Linked DNA regions of Ilumatobacter coccineus YM16-304. The protein of the gene in region 1 interacts with the protein of each later gene in a pairwise test. Links are inferred from orthologs where the notes say so. Each region holds a gene or a part of one and is shown on either strand. Other genes may lie near its edges.

Region 1 (3,317 bases):
ACACGCTGTCGGCGCTCGAACTCGTGGCCAACGCCGGCGGCGGAGCGTCCGAAGTCATCTCGCTCGACGAGTTCGCCGAGGCGATGATCGAGCACGAGCCGGGCCGAGCGCTCACCATGGCGGCTCACGCGATCAGTCGTGGCCGCGACCCGCGCACGCTCACCGAAGAGCTCATCGGCTTCCTGCGCAACGGCTTCCTCTCGTTGATGGCCCCCGAGTTGGTGCAGCTCCCGTCGCAACGCCTCGAGGCGCTCACCGAACTGGCGCGTCGCGTCGGCCCGGCCGGACTCGTCCGCGGGATCGAACAACTCGGTACCGCACTCACCGACATGCGCCATGCGCCCGACCCGCGAGTGCTTCTCGATGTGGCCATCGTGCAGCTCACGTCGGAGGCGGCGTCGTCCGACCTGTCGGGGATCGTCGCCCGGCTCGCCAAGCTCGAGCGGCAGATCGCCGACGGCGTGCCCGCGGGCGGCGGTGCCGCTGCACGTCCGTCAGCCCCGGTGTCGGCGGCGGCACAGGCGGAGGCGACCAAGCCGCCCGCTGATCCCGCCACCGGCCGAGCGCCGCTGGGCGGACGGGCCAAGCGAGCCGCGGCGACCGCCCCCGAGCCATCTCCTGCTCCCGACGCAACGCCCGCCGCCGGCGCCGCGGCTCCGGCCGCCGCCGAGTCCGCACCCGCCGCGGAGGCACCCGCGGCCGAGGCCGCGTCGGCACCGCCTGCCGACGACGTCACGGCGCCCATTCCCGTGGTCGACGCCGCCTCGGAGGCTCCGCCGGCTGCCTCTGCCGAACCCGACGCGGCAGCGCCCGTCGTGTCGAACGGCGAGGTGAAGGAGAGCGACTGGGACCAGATCAAGGGCGGGCTTCGCGGCATCACCCGCGCACTGTTCGCTCCGTCGGTGTTCGTGTCGGCCGGACTCAACACGCTCACGATCGGGCTGCCCAACGACTCGCACCGCGCCAAGTGCGAGCAGCATCGTGACGCGATCGAAACAGCGCTGTCGCAGCACATGCGCAGCAAGGTCACCCTCACCCTCGTCGACAACAGCGGTGGTGGTGGCCCCGGTGGCGACGGCGGTGGGAGCGACTCGCCGCCGCCCGATCCGGCTGGGGCAGGCCCAGCCGAACGGGCTCCCGAGCGTGCTGCTCCAGCCGGCGCAGCCGAGTCGGGTGCGGCCGGTGCGAATCTGCGTGCCGTTCCCGATGCAGCGTCGGGCCGAGCGATCGCCGAGCAGGCTCGACAGAGCGGTCCCGAACCCGACCCCGACGAAGCACTCGTTCCGACGCTCGCCGCGTTGCCCGACGACGACGAGATCGACCTCGACGACCTCGTCGACGCTCCGCCCGAAACGGTGAAGACCCCGATCGACCGCCTGGCCGACGCATTTCCCGGGTCTGAACTCGTCGACGACATCTACTGATGGCCTCCACCTACACCCAGCCGGTTCAGGTGCTCATCGACGAGCTCGGACGCCTGCCGGGCGTCGGACCGAAGTCGGCGCAGCGGATCGCGTTCCACCTGCTGAAGATCCCGGCCGACGACGTGGCACGCCTCGCCGAGGCGATCACCGTCGCCAAGGCCAAGGTCCGATTCTGCGAGCGGTGCTTCAACGTGGCCGAAGACACCTACTGCCCGATCTGTAAGGACGAGTCGCGTGACAACAGCATCGTGTGCGTGGTCGAGGAGTCACGGGACATCGTCGCCATCGAGAAGACCGGCGAGTTCCGGGGCAGGTATCACGTGTTGCTCGGTGCGATGAGCCCACTCGAGGGCATCGGACCTGAACAGCTCAAGATCCGCGAACTGGTGTCACGCATAGGGCCCGAAGGGATCGACGAAGTCATCCTGTGCACCAACCCGAACACCGAGGGCGAGGTCACGGCGATGTACCTGGCTCGGCTGCTCAAGCCGATCGGACTCGCGGTCACGCGCATCGCGAGCGGCCTTCCGGTCGGTGGCGACCTCGAGTACGCCGACGAACTGACGTTGGGTCGTGCCCTCGAAGGCCGACGCAGCGCGCTCGACGACTGACGACGCGAACCCGCTCGCACCGTCTCGCTCCGTCACGTGTGACGTCTGGCTCGTCATCGTCGCCGCGTGCTCGCGACGATGGGGCATGACCATCGATGTGCCGGCCGACCCGTTCTCGATCACCGCCGAATGGCTGACCGCGGTGTTGCCCGACGATGTGCTGGGTGGAGCGACGGTCGACGAGGTCCGTGCGTCGGACATCGGCGAGGGAACGGGCATCTTGGGGGCGATCGCGCGCCTGCACCTGACGACGTCGGGCGGCGACGGCTCGGCGCCTGCGTCGCTCGTCGCGAAGATGCCGTGCTCGGAGCCCGCCAATCTCGAAGTCGCGATCGTGCTGGGCATCTACGAACGCGAGCTCAACTTCTTCGAGACGATGGCTCCGACGACCTCGTTGCGCGTGCCCACGCCGCACGTGTCGATCCGGGGTGACGACGGTCGGTTCGTGCTGCTGATGGAGGACCTGTCGGGCGACTACGACGTCGGCGATCAGGTGGTCGGGGCCACGATCGCAGAAGCGGAGTCGGTGATCGACGAACTCGCCGGGTTCCATGCGCACTGGTGGGAGCACGACGACCTGGCGTCGATGGACTGGGTGCCGTATCCGAATGCGCCGGCGTACGCCGCTGCGGTCCCCGGCATCTACCGCGCTGGTCTGCCGGTGCTGCAGGACGCCTGGAGTGATCGCGTGTCGCCGGAGGCGATCGCGCTCGCCCTCGACATCGACCCGGTGTTCGAAGAACTCCTGGAGCGCACGGCGGGCGGGCCCGCGACCGTTGCTCACGGCGACACCCGGCTCGACAACATCCTGTTCGCCAAGGACGACCCGTCGCGGATCGCAGTGATCGACTTCCAGTTGATGCTGCGCGGTCGGGGCGTGGCCGACATCGCCTACTTCATCGGAACGAGCATCGATCGCGACGTCGCGGCGGCGAACTGGGAGTCGCTGCTCGGTCGCTGGCATGCGGCGGTCACCGCAGCGGGCGTCGACTACTCGTGGGACGACTGCCTGCTCCACTATCGGGAGGCGGCGATGTACTACCTGTCGGGTGCGATGTCGCTCCTCGGGAGCTTCGACACGGGCAACGACCGCGGTGCTGAGCTGGCCGCCGCCTACAGCACTCGGATCCTGGAGCACTGCGTCGACATCGACGCTCGCTCGGTGCTCTGAGCCGACCGCACCCGAAAATGAACTGAGGCACCATCTCCACGAACCGGTAGCGGGCGGACGGGCCGGTTCATTTCGATGATGCCTCAGAGGCTGTCGATCACCTCCGTGTGT
Region 2 (3,174 bases), 1.5 Mb from region 1 along the record:
TGACCAGTTCGGTGCGGCCGCCGTAGTCGAACGCAACGGTCAGCGTCATGCCGGTGTTGCCCGCGGTGTCGTTGATCGCCTTGCGGATCGCCCGTTGCACGTAGCGCGGGGTCTTGGCCTCGCTCGAATCGAACGGACGCCCGATCCACTGGATGCGCACGTTGAGCTCGTTGAGTTCGGCGACGCGTCCGAACAGCTTCTCATGGAGGCCGAGGATGTGGCGCACCTCGGGCCGCGGTCGCCGCCAGTTCTCGGTCGAGAAGCCGAACACGGTGAGGTAGTCGATGTTACGAGTGACCGCGATGCGCACGAGACGGGCGAGGTTCTCTTCGCCTTCGGTGTGCCCGTCGGTACGAGGCAGGCCTCGGGCGCCGGCCCATCGGCCGTTGCCGTCCATGATGCAGGCGACATGGAGCATGCCGTCGTTCTGGGACATGGATTGCTCACCGGGCACGAATGTTGAACCTATCGCGAGGGGTGGCCGTCGGATCGGGCACCGATCGTGGAATGATGGTGTGATGGCACCGACGCCCGCGACGACGCCACATCCCGATGCGATCCAGAGCATCGATCCGACGCGCCAGTTCCTCCGGCACGTGATGATCGTCGGCGGGACCCTCGGCGACTGGGATGACCTCGGCGTCAAACGGTGGGATCAGCGCGTCGACGAACTCGGCGAGGTCGCGGCCAACGCCGGCGCCACCTACCTCACGCTGCGAGCGTTCGAACCCGGAGTACGTCCGAGCGACAGCGAACGCTGGGAACGCGACGTCGGCTCGTGCCACGTCATCATCGACCCGATCGGTGACGGGCGAGCTCGCTTTGCTCACGCGATGGCCGAGATCGCTCCCGACGAACCGATCAACGAGGCGATCATCTCCGAGGTGCTCTACGCACCGGCCGACTGTGAACCCGACCTCATCGTCGTCCTCGGCGAGCCGACCCGGCTGCCGCCGTCGATCGTGTGGGAGCTGGCGTACGGCGAGCTCGTGTTCCGTCCGATGGGGTGGGACGAGTTGACGACCGAGCATCTCGTCGAAGCGATCGCCGACTTCGCGCAACGCGAGCGTCGCTTCGGCGGCCTCGACGACGCCGACAAGACCGACGAATCGGTCGGGTGACGGTGCTGAGCGATCGCGACGGTGCCCGATCGTGAGTGGGCTGTATCACGACGTCGGCGTCGTGCTGCGGACGTACAAGCTGGGTGAGTCGGATCGCATCATCGTGATCCACACGCTCGAGAACGGCAAGGTCCGCGCCGTCGCCAAGGGCGTGCGCAAGACCCGCTCGAAGTTCGGTGCCCGACTCGAACCGATGAGCCACGTCAAGCTCCTGCTGTACCGCGGCCGTGAACTCGATATCGTCAGCCAGGCCGAGGCGATCGAACCGTTGTCGCCGATGCTGTCGTCGCTCGACCGGGCGTCGCAAGGTCTCGCCGCGCTCGAGGCGGTCGATCAACTGTCGCTCGAACGTGAGCCCAACGCGGCGCTCTACAAGAGCCTCGTCGGCGTGTTGCGGACCATCGCCGACAAGCCTGCGCCGCTGAACATCCCCGCGTTCTACTGGAAGTTGCTCGCCCGCGAGGGCTTCCACCCGGAGCTGTACGGGTGCATCCGCTGTGGCGAGACCGAACCCGACACGCAGATGGTCGCCTTCGACCTCAACGAAGGTGGTGTGCTGTGTCGGTCGTGTCGGTCGGGTCAGGCGATCAGTGCCGAAGCGCTCGGCCTGCTCCGTGACATCCTCGGTGGGCGTCTCGCCGGGGCGTTGGCCCAGCCCGAGTCGCCCGCCACGCACGAGGTGGCGAGCCTGGCGACCAAGGCGCTGGAGTTCCAGCTCGAACGTCGGCTCAAGGCGACGGCGATGTTCGAGTCGCACTGATCAGAGCACGAGCCCGAAGCAGTCGAAGGTGATCGGCGTGAGGTCCTCGTGGGCCATGCCTTCGCTGTAGTCGTCCGAGGCGCTGATGTAGCCGAAGACGCCGAGCGACATCTCCTCGTAGGCCGCTCCGCCTGCGGAGTAGGTGCCCCACTCGTCCTGCTCGTAGCTCGTGGCGCCGATGTAGCCGTCGCCGCACCAGGTGCTGTCGCCGTGGGTGATGCCCCCGCCGACGTGGAAGGCCAGCGGTGTGGTGTCTTGCCAGGTGTACTGAGCAAGGCAGCCGTCGGCGACATCGCCGAACACGCCGATCTTGGCAGTCGACGCACCGGCACCGGTGACGGCGATGATCTCGTTGCCCGGTCGCACGATCCCGACGTCTGCGGCACCGAGCACGCGGACTGCAGCGGGGCCGACATCGTCGACGGTCACCTCGGAGGTGATGTCGTCGATGATCGTCCGCACCTTCCACGAGCCGTCGAAGTAGGTGAGCACCCGGTCGTCGGCGGTGCCGTCGGCTCGCAGGTCGAGCAGGAGGTCGGCGGTGATCGTGGCCGACCCGGAGATCGGTTCGAACGAGCCACACGGTGCCACCGGGACCGGGGGCTCGGGAACGGCCACGAGGTCGTCGATCGGCTCGGGCTCCGGCTCGGGCTCGGGCTCGGGCTCGGGCGCGATGGTGGTGGTCGGCGGGGTCGTCGTGGGAGGTGTCACGTCCTCGGCGGCGACCGTGGTGGTCGGTGCGACCGTGGTGGCGGGCGCCGCGGTGGTGACCGGCGCGTCGGTGGTGACCGGCGCCGTTGTGGTCGCCGGTGACGCGGTGGTTGTCGGCGCTGCGGTGTCGGACGTGCTCGTGGTCGACGTGGAGCCGCATGCGGTTCCGATGACGAGTGCACTGGCGGCGAGGGCGGTCTGGATGCGACGTGTCGGGTTCATGCCGTTCAAGAGGCGCAGCGAACCCGGATCTTGCACAAATCGCGACGGTGGGGAACATTCGGGGTCCCCGGCGGCGTCCAACCCGCCATGAAACGCAGCAACGTGAACAAGCAGTTGGCCGCCCTGGTGGCCTTGGGAGTCGTCTTCACCGCATGTGGGGGTGACGACGACGGGGGAGATGCCGAGGAGTCGGCGCCGACCGAGGAAGCGTCGGAAGACGGTCTCTTCGGTGACGGGGGAGGGGGCGAGGGCGGAGACGCGGAAGTCGACTTGGTGACCGAACCCGCACCACCGCCCGACGAGTCGATCGACGCCGAAGCGCCGATCGAGGAACCCAGCGAGGAACCCGCTGACGAACCC

Evidence for each region.
Region 2: the proteins of recR (region 1) and recO interact in binary tests that used the Escherichia coli proteins (3 or more experiments, as listed by UniProt). The link is inferred for Ilumatobacter coccineus YM16-304 from one-to-one orthologs.

The regions. Positions count from the first base shown.
Region 1 is NC_020520.1:4,209,516-4,212,832, reverse strand. The notes cover bases 230-3,229. They hold recR (recombination mediator RecR), read left to right. Parts: upstream 230-1,423; coding sequence 1,424-2,035; downstream 2,036-3,229. Other genes in these bases: YM304_RS18610 (phosphotransferase), read left to right, coding at 2,121-3,206; dnaX (DNA polymerase III subunit gamma/tau), read left to right, coding at 230-1,424. Also shown: more of dnaX, read left to right, coding at 1-229. UniProt on the Escherichia coli protein: May play a role in DNA repair. It seems to be involved in an RecBC-independent recombinational process of DNA repair. It may act with RecF and RecO.
Region 2 is NC_020520.1:2,696,016-2,699,189, forward strand. Bases 160-3,016 are described here. They hold recO (DNA repair protein RecO), read left to right. Parts: upstream 160-1,152; coding sequence 1,153-1,881; downstream 1,882-3,016. Other genes in these bases: uppS (polyprenyl diphosphate synthase), read right to left, coding at 160-436; YM304_RS22545 (undecaprenyl diphosphate synthase family protein), read left to right, coding at 519-1,121; YM304_RS12135 (hypothetical protein), read right to left, coding at 1,882-2,814; YM304_RS12140 (vWA domain-containing protein), read left to right, coding at 2,902-3,016. Outside these bases: more of uppS, read right to left, coding at 1-159; more of YM304_RS12140, read left to right, coding at 3,017-3,174. UniProt on the Escherichia coli protein: Involved in DNA repair and RecF pathway recombination.